2 regions of the Jeongeupia sp. USM3 genome follow, and region 1 is predicted to be linked to the other one. Evidence: riboswitches for the same ligand, from Rfam matches in the RefSeq annotation. Region 1 holds a riboswitch; the other holds the start of a gene.
What was found. A riboswitch is a leader RNA that binds a small molecule or an ion and turns the genes downstream of it on or off. The one in region 1 is predicted to bind glycine.
Positions count from the first base shown of each region.

Region 2: another riboswitch for glycine. It lies ahead of BJP62_RS08025 (sodium:alanine symporter family protein); the one in region 1 lies ahead of BJP62_RS14160 (trimeric intracellular cation channel family protein).

Region 1 is NZ_CP017668.1:3,003,537-3,010,830, reverse strand. Features, by position in the region: gene BJP62_RS14190 (Ppx/GppA phosphatase family protein) at 1-840, opposite strand, end outside; gene phoU (phosphate signaling complex protein PhoU) at 974-1,690, opposite strand; gene rpiA (ribose-5-phosphate isomerase RpiA) at 1,776-2,432, opposite strand; gene BJP62_RS14175 (MarC family protein) at 2,516-3,118, opposite strand; gene BJP62_RS14170 (DUF2092 domain-containing protein) at 3,283-4,053, shown strand; gene BJP62_RS18860 (hypothetical protein) at 4,066-4,479, shown strand; gene BJP62_RS14160 (trimeric intracellular cation channel family protein) at 4,537-5,151, opposite strand; glycine riboswitch at 5,174-5,273, opposite strand; glycine riboswitch at 5,274-5,374, opposite strand; gene BJP62_RS14155 (chromate transporter) at 5,517-6,065, shown strand; gene BJP62_RS14150 (chromate transporter) at 6,062-6,583, shown strand; gene dtpA (dipeptide/tripeptide permease DtpA) at 6,740-7,294, opposite strand, start outside.
Region 2 is NZ_CP017668.1:1,688,643-1,695,936, forward strand. Features, by position in the region: gene BJP62_RS08010 (sugar O-acetyltransferase) at 1-142, opposite strand, end outside; gene BJP62_RS08015 (UvrD-helicase domain-containing protein) at 213-2,210, opposite strand; gene BJP62_RS08020 (methyl-accepting chemotaxis protein) at 2,463-4,088, opposite strand; glycine riboswitch at 4,534-4,663, shown strand; gene BJP62_RS08025 (sodium:alanine symporter family protein) at 4,758-6,146, shown strand; gene BJP62_RS19235 (carbohydrate-binding protein) at 6,202-7,294, opposite strand, start outside.

The sequences.
Region 1 (7,294 bases):
GAGCATGCCGAACACCGCATTGATGATCGCGAAACCGCCCGCCAGCACCGGTCGGCGGTCGGCGCGCAGCCCCTTGAGGTCGACCGCGTCGACGTGGCCGGCGTCGAGCAGGATCTGCCGCAGCCGGTCCAGCCCGTCTCGGCTGATGCCCGACTGCGTCAGGCCGTTGAGTTCGAGCACGTCGGCAATCGAGCGCGACGTGCCCGAGGTGCCGATCGCGTTGTTCCAGTGTTCCGGCGCGAACTGGCCGGCGACCGGCTCGAGCAGCTCGCGCGCGGCCAGCTCGGCGGCCTGCAGCGCGGCCTCGGTGATCCTGCCGTCGGGAAAGAAACGCTGGCTCCAGCTCACGCAGCCGACGAGCACGCTTTCCATCGTCTGCGGCTGGAATTGCCGGCCAATGATCAGCTCGGTCGATCCGCCGCCGATGTCGACGATCAGCCTGGCCTTGCGGCTGCCCGGCAGGCTGTGCGCCGCGCCGATATAGATCAGCCTGGCCTCTTCCAGGCCGGCGACGATCTCGACCGGAAAGCCGAGCGCGGCCTCGGCCAGCGGCTGGAAGGCGTCGATGTTCGCGGCGATGCGGAAAGTGTTGGTCGCAACGATGCGTACCTGCCCGGGCGCGAGCCCGGCCAGCGCCTTGCCGAAACGCCCCAGTGCCGACAGCGCTTCGTGCTGGATCTCCGGGCTCAGTCGCCCCGCCGCGTCGAGCCCGCCGGCAAGGCGCACCGTTTCCTTCAGCGTGGTCAGCGGCACCAGCGTGCCGTCCTGCACGCGGGCGATCTGCAGCCGGAAACTGTTGGAGCCGAGGTCAACGGCGGCGATCAGCGTAGCGTCGTTCATGGTCGGGACAGTCGGTTGGAAGACTCAACGGTACCGCGGTCTGCCGGGATGCGCCAAGCCGGCGTATTCCCGGGTCCGCGGCGCGGACGTGAAAACGCCCCGGCGAGCGGGGCGTTGCGGTCGGGTGCGCTGCTTACTCTTCGCGCTTAGCGTGGACGACGCTGTCGACCTCTTCCTGGCTCTTGTGGCGGACGTCCTGCCCCTTGACGAGGAAGATCACCTGCTCGGCGATATTGACCGCGAGATCGCCGATGCGCTCGATCGCCTTGGCGATCCACAGGATGTCCAGCGTCAGGGTGATCTGGCGCGGGTCTTCCATCATGATCGTGATCAGCAGCCGTTGCAGCGCCCGGTACTCGGTATCGAGCTGGCTGTCGTCGCGGATCACTTCCGACGCCGGGATGGCATCAAGGCGGGCGAAGGCGTCGAGCGCCTTGCTGAGCATGTCGAGCGCGTCTTCGGCGATATGGTCGAGCTCGGCGAAACGCGGCACCTGCAGCTTGCCGGCATCGTAGATGTTCTTGGCGCGGACACAGATGCGCGCGGCCTTGTCGCCGATGCGCTCGAGGTCCTCGACCGACTTGATCACCGTCATCACCATGCGCAGGTCGGTCGCCGCCGGCTGGCGGCGCGCGATCATGTGGATGCACATGTCGTCGAGCTGCACGTGCATCGCGTTGACCTTCTCTTCCTGCTCGATCACCTTGTTGATGATGGCGACATTGCCGGTCGACAGCGCTTCCATCGCCAGGCGCACCTGGTCTTCGACCAGACCGGCCATGCCGAGCACGCTCGAGCGGATCGCCTCGAGTTCGGCGTCGAATTGTTTGGAAATGTGTTCGGACATCATGGGCGCTCCAGCGGACAGACCCCGGATCATCGCAGAGTCTTGTTAATTTTTTGTTTCAAGTCGTCCGGGGCAGTCGGTCACGGCCTCACTTGTAGGTCTTGACGCCGTCCTCGGTACCGAGCAGCAGCACGTCGGCGCGGCGGCGCGCGAACAGGCCATTGGTGACCACACCGACGATCTGGTTGATTTCGGACTCCAGTTTAGCCGCTTCGGCGATGCGCAGCCCGTGCACGTCGAGGATGACGTTGCCGTTGTCGGTCACCACGCCCTCGCGGTAGGCCGGGTGGCCGCCGAGCTTGACCAGCTCGCGCGCGACGTACGAGCGCGCCATCGGGATCACCTCGACCGGCAGCGGGAAGTTGCCGAGCACGCCGACGTACTTGCTGGCATCGGCAATGCAGACGAACTGCTCGGCGACGGCCGAGACGATCTTCTCGCGCGTCAGCGCGGCGCCGCCGCCCTTGATCATCTGCAGCTGGTGGTTGATCTCGTCGGCGCCATCGACGTAGACCGGCAGGCTGTCGACGGTGTTGAGGTCGTAGACCGGGATGTTGTGCTTCTTCAGCCGGGCGATGCTCGCTTCGCTCGACGACACGGCGCCGCGGATCCGGCCCTTGATCTCGGCCAGCGCGTCGATGAAGTAGTTGGCGGTCGAGCCGGTGCCGACGCCGACGATGCAGTCGTCGGGCACGTAGGCGATCGCGGCGCGGCCGACGGCTTCTTTCAGTTCGTTCTGGGTCATCTCACAGCTCCTTGGGCGGTAGTTCGAATCTGTCCGGAATTCTAAACGCAAATGGCATCGGCCCTTTGCCCGGAATCAAGCGCTCACGCCAGCGAGGCGATGTAGTCGCGCACGCCGGACAGCAGCATCTCGACGGCGATCGCCGTCAGCACCAGGCCCATCAGCCGCTCGAACGCCGTGGTCACGCGCTCGCCGAGCACCTGGCCGATCTTCTCCGAGAAGCCGAGCACCAGGGCGCAGACGCCCATCGTCAGCGCCAGCGCACCGATCCACTCCCATAGCCGCTCCGGCGCGCGCGACACCAGCAGCAGCACCGTCGCCAGCGCCGACGGCCCGGCGAGCAGCGGGATCGCCAGCGGCACGATAAAGGGCTCGCCGCCCTTGATGTCGCCGAACACGCCGTCCGGGTGCGGAAACACCATGCGCAACGCGATCAGGAACAGGATCACGCCGCCGGCGATGCCGAGCGAGGTCTGCGACAGATGCATCAGCGCGAGGAACTGCCGGCCGGTGAGCATGAAGACCAGCAGCACGACGAAGGCGACCGACACCTCGCGGACGATCATCCGGACGCGCCGCTGCCGCGGCACCTGCTTGAGCATGGCAACGAACAGCGGAATGCTGCCCAGCGGGTCGGTGACCAGCAGCAGCAGCACGAAGGCGGACGCGAAGGACCAGGATTCCATCGGCCCATTATGCGCGGCGGCCTGCACGCTCGCGAGTCGGGAGTTGCAGCAACCCACTTGGCAAATAGTTGCACAAAACAACACTATCGAATACAAGGGTGTCGGGCTAAGCTGTGCCCTGTACGAACCGGAACGCGTAAAACCATGACCACAAGGACGATGCGATGAAGCCAATCCGAACCGCTGCAGCGCTGCTGCTGGCCGCATGCGCCGGCAGCGCACTGGCCGCCGATGCCGGTACCGCCAAGGCGGTCGACCCGCAGGCGGTCAAGGCACTCGAGACCATGGGCAACTACCTGCGCAGCCTGCCCCGCTTTGCCCTCCGTGCCGACACCACCACCGACTATGTCGACGACAGCGGCCAGGCGCTGCAGTTTGCCCGTCAGGCCGAGATGCAGATGGTGCGGCCGAACAAGCTCAAGGCCAGCGTCAGCGGCGAGCAGGGCGCACGGACGATGTACTACGACGGCAAGACCTTCACGCTCTACGGCAGCCAGCACAACTTCTACGCGAGCGCGGCGGCGCCGAAGACGATCGGCGAGCTGGTCGGCGACATTGCCGACAAGTACGGCATCGAAACGCCGCTGGCCGACCTGTTCTACTGGGGCAGCGACCCCAATCAGGGCAAGGACCTGACCGCCGCGCGTGTCATCGGCGACGAACGCATCGGCGGTCTGAGCTGCGCCCACTACGCGTTCCGCAAGCCCGGCACCGACTGGCAGGTGTGGATTCGCAAGGGCGCGCAGCCGCTGCCGTGCAAGCTGGTGATCACCGCGACCGACATCGAAGCCCGGCCGCAACACACGGTGCGCTTCAACTGGCAGACGCAGCCGGCCTTCGGCAACGAGGTCTTCACCTTCACGCCGCCCAAGGGTGCCAAGCGGATCGACTTCGCCCGCAACGAGGCGTCGAAGCCGGCGTCGGCCAAACAATAAGGAGACCCCACCATGCGCAAGTTCAAAGCCACGCTGGCACTGGCGGCCGCAGCCTCGATGCTGCTGGCATCGCTTCCGGCCCAGGCCTGGGTTGCCGGCCGCACCGCCGTCGGCCCGAACGGCGGCGTCTATCACGCTGCCGCGGCCGGGGCGCCACGCCCCTACTATCCGCCGCCACGGCCGTACTACCCGCCGCCGCCACGCTATGACCACCCGATCGCCGCTGCGGCAGTCGGGACCGCGGCGGTGGTTACCACGGCGGCGGTCACGTCAGCCGTCATCGGCAGCATCGTCCACTCGGTGCCGCCGAGCTGCGTCGCCACCATCGTCGGCGGCGTCACCTACCAGCAGTGCGGCAGCACGTGGTACCAGCCGCAGTACGCCGGCACCTCGGTGCAGTACGTGGTGGTCAATCCGCCGCGCTGAGGCGCTGCCAGTACGAAAAGGGCTGCCCGCGGGCAGCCCTTTTTTTCGTCCGGACGATCAGTCGATCGGCTGGCGGTACGAGAACACCGGCAGCCGCCAGCCGCGGTAGATCGCGCAAAGCCGGATCACCAGGCCGAGCGCGAACGACATCAGCACATTGACGTCGTGCTGGACCTTGAGCTCGCCGAGGCCGAGATAGCTGAGCGCGACCAGCAGCGACACGCTGGCGTACAGCTCGTGGCGGAACACCACCGGCACGCGCGAGCAGAGGATGTCGCGCAGCACGCCGCCGGCGATGCCGGTGGTCATTCCGGCCATGATCACCACGGTCGGGTGGTAGCTCATCTTCAGCGCGACCTCGCAGCCGATCAGCGTGAAGGCGATCAGCCCGAGCGCGTCGAGGATCAGGAAGATTTTGCCGAGGTGGTGCATGAAGCGCGCGACCAGCACCGTGAACAGCCCGGCCGACAGCACCAGCCAGATGTATTCGGGGTGCTGGGTCCAGCCGATCGGATAATGGCCGAGCACGATGTCGCGGACGGTGCCGCCGCCGAGCGCGGTCAGGAAGGCGATGACCAGCACGCCGAAGAGGTCCATGTTGCGCCGGCCGGCGGCGAGCGCGCCGGTCATGGCTTCGGCGGTGATGGCGATGAGGTAGATGGTGGACAGCATGGGGGCTCCGCAAGTGTTTGCGGCCTCTCCCCTTGTCCTTTTACCTGAGAGTTTGGCGCGGCGGACCGCGCATTGCCCCTTCGGTGGACCGGCGTTGCCGGCCTCTCTCCAATTGGCCTGATACTGGCTTCGCGGTTCGTTTGCCTGAGCGATTCTGGGAGCTTGCGCCTTCGGCGGACCCGCGACCGGTACTCAGGCCGGGCCACTCTCCCGCGAAGCCGCGGATTATCCCGACCGCACCGGCCACGGTCAACGGCAGCATGCGGGCCGCAGGTGTCGCGCGCATGCCTCGCATCGCACGCTGAAGGCAATCTGAAAGCCGGAGGGCGTTACGATGGCGTGTCAGATTAGTTACGGTTTTAACCATGCCGGCCACCCCGCTGCCGATCACCCCGGCCACGCTGTTCCGCACCTTCGCCCGGATGGGGCTGATCGGCTTCGGCGGCGTGCTGCCGTGGGCACGGCGAGTGCTGGTCGACGAACGCGGCTGGCTCGACGATGCCGAGTTCGCCGACCTGCTCAGCACCGGCCAGATCCTGCCGGGCCCCAACATCGTCAATCTGGCGATGATGTTCGGCTACCGCCACGCCGGCCTCAGGGGAGCGCTGAGCGCGTCGTTCGGGCTGATCGGCCCGCCGGGGCTGATCGTGCTGGCGCTCGGCCTCGGCTACCGGCACGTCGCCGGCATTCCGGCGATCCAGGGCGCGCTGCACGGAATGACCGCGGTCGCCGCCGGACTGATCATCCTCACCGCCATCAAGCTGGCGCGCACGCAACAGGGGCTCGGCCTGGCGTGGCTGACCGGTGGCGCGGCCTTCGTCGCCGTTGCGCTGCTGCGCTGGCCGCTGCTGCCGGTGCTGGCGGTGCTGATTCCGCTGTCGCTGCTGATCTGCCTGATCGGAGCGCGCCGATGACGCTGCTCCTGCCGCTGTTCGGCCACTTCGCCCAGCTGTCGCTGATTGCCTTCGGCGGTGCCAGCGCGGTGCTGCCCGACATGCATCGCGTGCTCGTCACCGAGCAGCACTGGCTGAGCGAATCGGCCTTTACCGCCAGCTACACGATCGCGCAGGTCGCCCCGGGGCCGAACCTGCTGTTCGTGCTGCTGTTCGGGCTGCAGATCGCCGGCCTGCCCGGCGCACTGGTGGCACTGCTGGCGATGTGCCTGCCGTCGTCGCTGATCGCACTGGCGGTCGAACACTACGGCCACCGCCACCGCGAGCACCGATGGCACCGGCTGATCCGCCGCGCGCTAGCGCCGCTGACGATCGCGCTGACGCTGGCGACCGGCGTCCTGCTGCTCTCGACCGGCAGCGGCAACCTGCGCATGGCGCTGCTGGCCGGGCTGACGGTGATCGTCGGGCTGAGGACCAAGCTCAACCCGCTGTGGCTGATCGCCGCCGGCGCGGTGCTCGGCGCCTTCGGCTGGATGTGAAAAAGCCCCGCATTGCGGGGCATTGACGCTTGGCGTCGCTAATGAAACCCAGTGAAACTGGTGCTGGCAAGGCACGCGAAACGCAGACAGTACAAGCAAGTACGGCAAGTACGGCAAGTGAACGCAACGCCGCCAGCAGGGTTTTGTTGGCGGTGCCTACTGCGGACGCTGTGCGGCCAGCTCGCCTTCTGCCACGAAGGCGTCGACTTCCTTGGCGCCGCTGATCATCCGCGCCAGCAGCGGCGCGGTAACGATCATCAGCACGGCGATCACGCCGGTGACGATGCCGATCTTCATGAACACGTCGCTGTAGACCGCCAGCGACTGCTGCGCGTTGCTGACGTCGCCATGCACCGCGGTCAGGCCGGCGACCATGCCGCTGACTGCCGACGCCGCCGCGGTGGTGAGGAACCACGCGCCCATGATGAAGCCCATCAGCCGTTCCGGCACCAGCTGCGCGACCATCGCCAGACCGAGGCCCGAAATCAGCAGCTCGCCGATGCTCTGCAGCGCGTAGCTCAGCACCAGCCAGTTGGCCGACACCAGACCATGCTCGTTGGCAAAGCGCGCACCGAAGGGCAGCGCCAGGAAGGCCAGCGAGCACAGCACCATGCCGATCGCGAACTTGTGCGGCATCGGCAGCCTGTCGCCGAGCTTGTTGTACGCCATCGCCAGGATCGGACTGGCGATCATGATCCAGAACGGGTTCAG
Region 2 (7,294 bases), 1.3 Mb from region 1:
CGCGCCACAACGGCGCCTGCAGTTCCGATTCGGTCTGGGCGATCTGCCGCAGCAGGCGCTCGGCGTTCTTGCGCATCGCGACCATTTCGGGTGCGAAGAAGTCGAACGGTTCACCGGCGAGCAGTTTGTCGAGTTCGGTCATCGGGCGGCTCCGCAGCATCGTGAAACCGCCAGCTTACCGCGCGGCCGGCCGGGCGCCAGCCGATTCTTGCTCAGCCGCCGAGCTTGGCCAGCATGCCCGCCAGCATCGCCCGGCCTTCCTGCTTGCTGATCGCGCCTTCGGCCTTGTCGCCGGCAAGCCGGCCCGAGAAGCGCACGTCGTCGCCGGGCAGCTCGCGCAGGAAGCGGCTGGGCTGGACGATCTGCCACTCGCCACCGCGGCGGCGCTTGCCGCAGTAGCTGATCGTCAGGCTGCGCTGGGCGCGGGTGATGCCGACGTACATCAGCCGCCGCTCTTCCTCGACCATGTTCGATTCGATCGAGTTCTGGTGCGGCAGGATGTCCTCCTCGCAGCCGACGAGGAACACGTGCGGATACTCGAGCCCCTTGCTCGCATGCAGGGTCGACATCTTCACCGCGTCGACCTCGTCCTCGTCGCGGCCCTGCAGCATCGTGATCAGCGCGATCGTCTGGCTGATCTCGATCAGGTTCTTGCCGTTGTTCTCGCCCTGCTTGGCCACCCAGTCGACGAGTTCGAGCACGGTTTTCCACTTGGTCTCGGCCGGCTTCGGCTCGTCGCTGTCATACAGCCACGTCTCGAAGTCGATCGCGTCGAGCAGTTGCCTGAGCAGCTCGCCGGCCGGCGCACGCGGCGCCTCGAACTGCATCCGGCCGATGAAGTCGCAGAACTGCTTGAGCGGCTCGTACTGGGCGGCCTGCACCTGCCAGACGAAGCCTTCCTCGTGCACGGCGGCAAACAGCGAGATGTGCCGCTCGGCCGCGTAGGCGCCGAGCTTTTCGAGCGTGACGTTGCCGACACCGCGCTTGGGTGTCGTCACCGCACGGATGAAGGCCGGATCGTCGTCCTCGTTGGCGATCAGCCGCAGGTAGGACAGCACGTCCTTGATCTCGGCCTTGTCGAAGAACGACTGCCCGCCCGAAATCGTGTACGGGATCTTGTGCATCCGCAGCTGGGTTTCGACGATGCGCGCCTGATGGTTGCCGCGATAGAGGATCGCGTAGTCCTTGAAACCGGTGCCGGCCTCGAACTTGTGCGCCAGCAGTTTCATCGCGACGAGTTCAGCCTCGTGCTCGTCGTTCCTGGCCTCGATCACCTGCACCGGATCGCCAACGCCGAGGTCCGACCACAGCGTCTTTTCGAACAGCTTGGGATTGTTGGCGATCACCGCGTTGGCGCAGCGCAGGATGCGCGCGACCGAGCGGTAGTTCTGCTCGAGCTTGATCACCTTGAGCTTGGGGAAGTCGGTGCTCAGCAGCCGCAGGTTTTCCATGTTCGCGCCGCGCCAGGCGTAGATCGACTGGTCGTCGTCGCCGACGGCGGTGAACTGGCCGGTGATGCCGGTCAGCTGTTTCACCATGTCGTACTGCGTGGTGTTGGTGTCCTGGCACTCGTCGATCAGCAGGTAGCGCAACCGGTGCTGCCACTTGGTCAGCACGTCTTCGTGCTGCTCGAACAGGTCGACCGGCAGCCGGATCAGGTCGTCGAAGTCGACCGCCTGATACGCCTGCAAGGTGTCCTGGTAGGCGCGGTAGAGCTTGGCCAGATGCATCTCGCCGTCCGAGCTGGCACGCACCAGCGCGGTATCGGGCGAAATCCGGTCGTTCTTCAGCAGCGAGATCTGGCTGACCGTCGAGCGGATCAGCTGCTTGTCGGTCGTCGTCAGCAGGTCGGAGATGATCTTGCTGGCATCGGCGCTGTCCAGAATCGAGAACTGCGGCTTGTAGCCGAGGTGCTTCGCTTCCTCGCGCAGGATGCGCATGCCGAGGCTGTGGAAGGTCGACACCGTCAGCCCCTTGAGGCGGTTCGCGTCCATCAGCGCGCCGACGCGCTCCTGCATCTCGCGCGCCGCCTTGTTGGTGAAGGTGATCGCCGCGATATTGCGCGCGTCCATCCCGGCCTGGCCGATCAGGTAGGCGATCTTCTGCGTGATCACCCGCGTCTTGCCCGACCCGGCCCCCGCAAGCACGAGGCACGGGCCGCCAAGATATTTGACGGCCTCGCGTTGCGGATCGTTGAGCTTGTCGAGCATAAAGCGGTTTTCCTTCAAGGGCTTGCGATTCTAGCACAGCCCCGCCATCGCCCCGCCCCCGAAGCACCTGTCCCGGCAGGCGAGCGAGCCAAAGTCGTTTGTTCACGCCCGAAGCGAGGATGCCCTCTGGACGTCCCCCGGGGGAAACCGGAACGGACATCGAGTTCAGGAGAACGACCCGAAGGTAGCCCCCTTGCGGGGTTCCGGGCATCGGGCGGGGACACAATGCGCAGCCGCCCAACGGGACAGGTTCTAGACCCGGAACTGCCCGACCACGCCGTCCAGCCTTGCCGCCGTCGCCGCCAGATGCGCCGACGCCGCGGCAATCTCGCCGATCGCCCGGAGATTCTCTTCGCCGGTCTGCGAGATCGCCTCGATGTTGCGGGCGATCTCTTCGCTCGCGCGCGACTGCTCGCCCGCCGCCTGCGTGACCTCGCCAAGAATGACCGAGACCTCGCGGGTGCGCTCGTCGATGCGCGAGACCGACGAAGCGGCCTCGCCGGCCAGCGCGACGCCGCTCAGCGCAAGGCCGCTGACGCCTTCGATGCCGGCGACCGCCTGGCCGGTATCGCTCTGGATCGCATCGGTCATCGTCGTGATCCGCTTGGTTGCCTCGCTGGTCCGTTCGGCCAGTTTGCGCACCTCGTCGGCGACGACGGCAAAGCCGCGCCCGGCCTCGCCGGCGCGTGCGGCCTCGATCGCCGCATTCAGCGCCAGCAGGTTGGTCTGGTCGGCGATCTCGTGGATCGTCGCGACGATCGCCGAGACCTGCCCCGAACGCTCGCCGAGCGTCTGCACCAGCCGGGTCGATTCGCCGACCGACTCGGCGATCCGCTCCATCTCGCCGGTCGCCCGCCCGACCGCGTCCCGTCCCTGCCGGGTCAGTTGCTGCGCGTTGTCCGAGCGCCCCGCCACCTCGCCGAGGTGGCCGCTGATCCGGGCAATGCTGGCGCTGATCTCCTCGACCGTCGCCGCGGTCGCCATCGCCGAGCGCTGCTGCGTGGCCGAGCTGTCCTCGATCACCTTCATGCTGCGCGCCAGTTCGGTGATCTCGCCCGAGACCTCGCGCGAGCCCTGGCGCACGTCGCGGAGAATGTCGCGGAAGCGGTCGATCAGCGAAAAGAACACTGCGCCGATCTGGCCGACTTCGCCGTCCGCCGACGGACGGTTGCCGATCGCGAGATTGCCCGATGCGGCGATCTCGTGCATGTGGTCGCGCAGCTTTTCGAGCGGCACGCTGATGCTGCGCGCGATCAGCCACGACGCCAGCACCAGCACCGCAAGGCCGGCGGCGATCGATCCGGCCCATGCCCAGGCCTTGCGGGCAAATTCGCGCTCGACATCGTCAACGTAGACGCCGGTCGCCACGACCCAGCCCCACGGCGCGTAGAGCCGGCTGCCGCTGACCTTGTCGACCGGTGTCTTGCTGCCCGGCTTGGCCCACTGGTAGTCGACGAACTCGCCGCGGTCGCGCACCGCGGCATCGACCAGTTCGCTGACGATGCGCACGCCGTTGGGATCCTTGAGCTGGCTCTGGTCCTTGCCGTTCAGCTCGGGCTTGATCGGGTGCCGCAGCATCCGGTAATGCGTGTCATACAGCGCGACATAATTGCCGTCGTCGTAACGCAGGCCGGCGACCGCGTCGGCCGCCGTCTGCTTCGCTGCATTGAGCGGCATTTTTCCGTCCTTGGCGAGCTGGCCGTAGTGCGCGATCACCGAGTGGGCCGTGTCGACGACGTGGCGCGTGGCCGTACGCCGCGCATCGAGCATGTCCCTGCGCTCGTTGAACAGGGCCCACACCGCCCCGGCCGAGATGGCCAGCACCGCCAGCAGGATCAGCAGCCACAGCTTGTGGCGTATCGTCGCGTTCGACAGCATTTCCAGTCCTCCATACCCGCCCGCACCGGAGTGGCCGCGAGCAATAAATACGAACTGGAAATATAGAAGTCAGCAAAAATTAAGCAAAACACGCAAGTGGCGGGCCGACAGGCGCGCCCCCGGCAAACGCCCGGACCAACTACAGCCTGCGATCCGGCATGTTTCCTGACACAAGCGCATGTAAGCAAAGGCGGCAGAATCGGCCGCCAGGCCGTATCCCCGCGAGGCAGGCCGCGCCGGGGCACCGGCTTGCGGCAGGTCAATATTGGGAGAAATCACGATGGCCGATGACTACGTCGTTTTGCTACATTCGATGTTGCAAGCTTCCCCCGTGTTCGGATGAAGGTCGCAGGAGAGTGCCCACATGGCCGTGCCGCAAGGCGCGTCGGGCCGCCGAAGAAGTGAATCTTTCAGGCGCCGGGAAAACCCGGCAGGGACTGCGACTGGACGAGCCTCTGGAGAGCCCCGGCGTGCATCACCGTTTTCAGGACGGACTGCACCGGCCGGGCACCGAAGGCGAAAGGCGTTCCGTCAGGAACGCTGAAACGCTCAGGTAAAAGGACAGAGGAAGGACGGCCGCTCGCCGTGCCTGCCCGCGTCCCGGGCAGCGTACGGCTGGCCGTCCCCTCTGTCAGATCGATGTTTGATACTGACGGAGACCTACAAACCATGCCCCCGCTCCAAGACCTGCTGCAGACGATCGACAACCTCGTCTGGGGCCCGCCGCTGCTGATCCTGCTGGTCGGCACCGGTATTTATCTCACCGCCCGGCTGGGCCTGCTGCAGGTGTTCAGGCTGCCGCTGGCGCTCAGGCTCGTGTTCCGTGCCGACAAGAACCCCAACCTGCCCGGTGACGTGTCGAGTTTTGCCGCGCTGTGCACCGCGCTGTCGGCCACCGTCGGCACCGGTAACATCGTCGGCGTGGCGACAGCCATCAAGCTCGGCGGCCCCGGCGCGCTGTTCTGGATGTGGATGGCAGCGTTCTTCGGCATGGCGACCAAGTACGCCGAGTGCCTGCTGGCGGTGAAGTACCGCACCGTCGACGACAGGGGCCAGATGGCCGGCGGGCCGATGTATTACCTCACGCACGGCCTCGGCCTGCCGTGGCTGGGCAAGCTGTTCGCGCTGTTCGGCGTCGGCGTCGCGCTGTTCGGCATCGGCACGTTCGCGCAGGTCAACGCGATCTCCGAAGCCGTGCATTCGAGTTTCGACATCCCGGTGTTGTGGACCTGCCTGACCTTGGCGGTGCTGGTGGCGATGATCACGCTCGGCGGCATCAAGTCGATCTCGCGCGTTGCCGAGGCCATCGTGCCGTTCATGATGGTGTTCTACGTCACCGCGTCGGTCGCGCTGCTGGCGATGAATGCCAGCGCCCTGCCCGACGCGATCATGCTGGTGATCCGGTCGGCGTTCACCGGCCACGCGGCCGTCGGCGGCTTTTTCGGCGCGACGATGATGCTGGCGATCCAGAGCGGCGTCGCCCGCGGCGTGTTCTCGAACGAATCGGGCCTGGGCAGTGCGCCGATCGCCGCCGCCGCCGCGCGCAGCAACTCCTGCGTCGAGCAGGGGCTGATCTCGATGACCGGCACCTTTTTCGACACCATCATCATCTGCACCATGACCGGGCTGGTGCTGATCGTCACCGGCGTCTGGTCCGGCGACGCCAGCGGCGCACGGATGACCAACCTCGCCTTCCAGCAGGGGTTGTCGCAGGACTGGGGCAACCTGATCGTCACCGTCGGCCTGCTGTTCTTCGCCTTCACCACGATCATCGGCTGGAACTACTACGGCGAGCGCTGCATGCAGTACCTCGCCGGCCGCCGCGGCATCATTCCGTTCAAGCTGGTGTTCATCGCCTGCATCGTCGGTAGCGCCTTCCTGCATCTGGACCTGATCTGGGTGCTGGCCGACATCGTCAACGGCCTGATGGCGATCCCGAACCTGATCGGCCTGATCGGCCTGCGGCATGTGGTGGCGATGGAAACGAAGCGCTATTTCGCCGGCCGGCTCGACGACGACGATACCGGCGTGCTGCAGCCGGCGCTGGCGCAGCGCTGATCGCCGGGCGCAACGCAAAAAGCCCCGGCCAAGGCCGGGGCTTTGCGGCCCGTGCTTACTGGCCGAACACCGACAGCGGCCCCGCCAGCGGATCGGCATCGACGCGGTACTTGCCGTTACCGAGCGCCCTCACCGCCAGCGCGCCGCCGCCCTGCCTGACGCTGATCGCCGCACTGGCGCTCAGGTCCAGCGTCAGCGGCGTGGCGTACTTCACGCAATCGGCGTTGCCGGTATTGAACACCACCTGATTGCCGTTGAGCGCCGGCGCGCACGCTTCGCGGGCGTAGCGGTAGCGGATCACGTTCGACGGCGTCGCCACCCACAACAGCCCGGCATCGACCCTGGCCTTCACGTAATCGAGGTGGCCGAGGTAGCGCGCCACCGGCACCGGCTCCCAGCTGCTGTTCGGGTTGTCGTCGACCGCATGCATGGTCCGCGTCGCCCAGCCGCCCTGATCGATCGCCGCATCGACGTGCAGGTTGAGGATTTCGCTGCCCATCGGATACAGCGACCATTGGCCGGAAGCGGTGAACAGGTCCCACTTCACCATGTACGGATCGCTGAAGTTGGCGGCGTTCACGCCGGCGGCCCGGCCGACGTACTCGATATTGCCGCCGCCAAGATCGCGGTTGCTGCCCCGGCCGCCCAGATAACCCGGTTGCGCTCGCAGATACGTCAGCGCCGCATCGGTCGCCGTATCGTTCGGCCAGATGAAGTAGCTCATCTGGTAGCCGCCCAGCCTGGTCTTCACGTCCTGCACCGAATCGTTGATTTCGACGCTGTTCACCCAGTTGGCGTCGCCACTGCCGGCGACCGGATGGTTGCGCGAGTGGTTGATGATTTCATGACCGTTCGTGATGAAAGTCTGCGCCGCGCTCCAGTGGCCGGGCTGGCACAGGTTGGTGACGATGCCGAAGCCCGCCACCAGCCCCCGCTGCGTCAGCGCGGGCTCGGCCACGTTGATGTGGCTCTGGCTGACGACGTTGTTGCAGAAGTCGTCGTGCACCATCGAGTACGCGCCCTTGGCGCCACCGCGCCAGGTCGTCACCTCGGCCGCGCTGATCTGGACCGGCGTTGGCGTCGGGGTGGGCGTCGGCGGCGGGCACGGTTTCGGGTACACGGCGGCCACCGACCAGAGGCTGGCATCG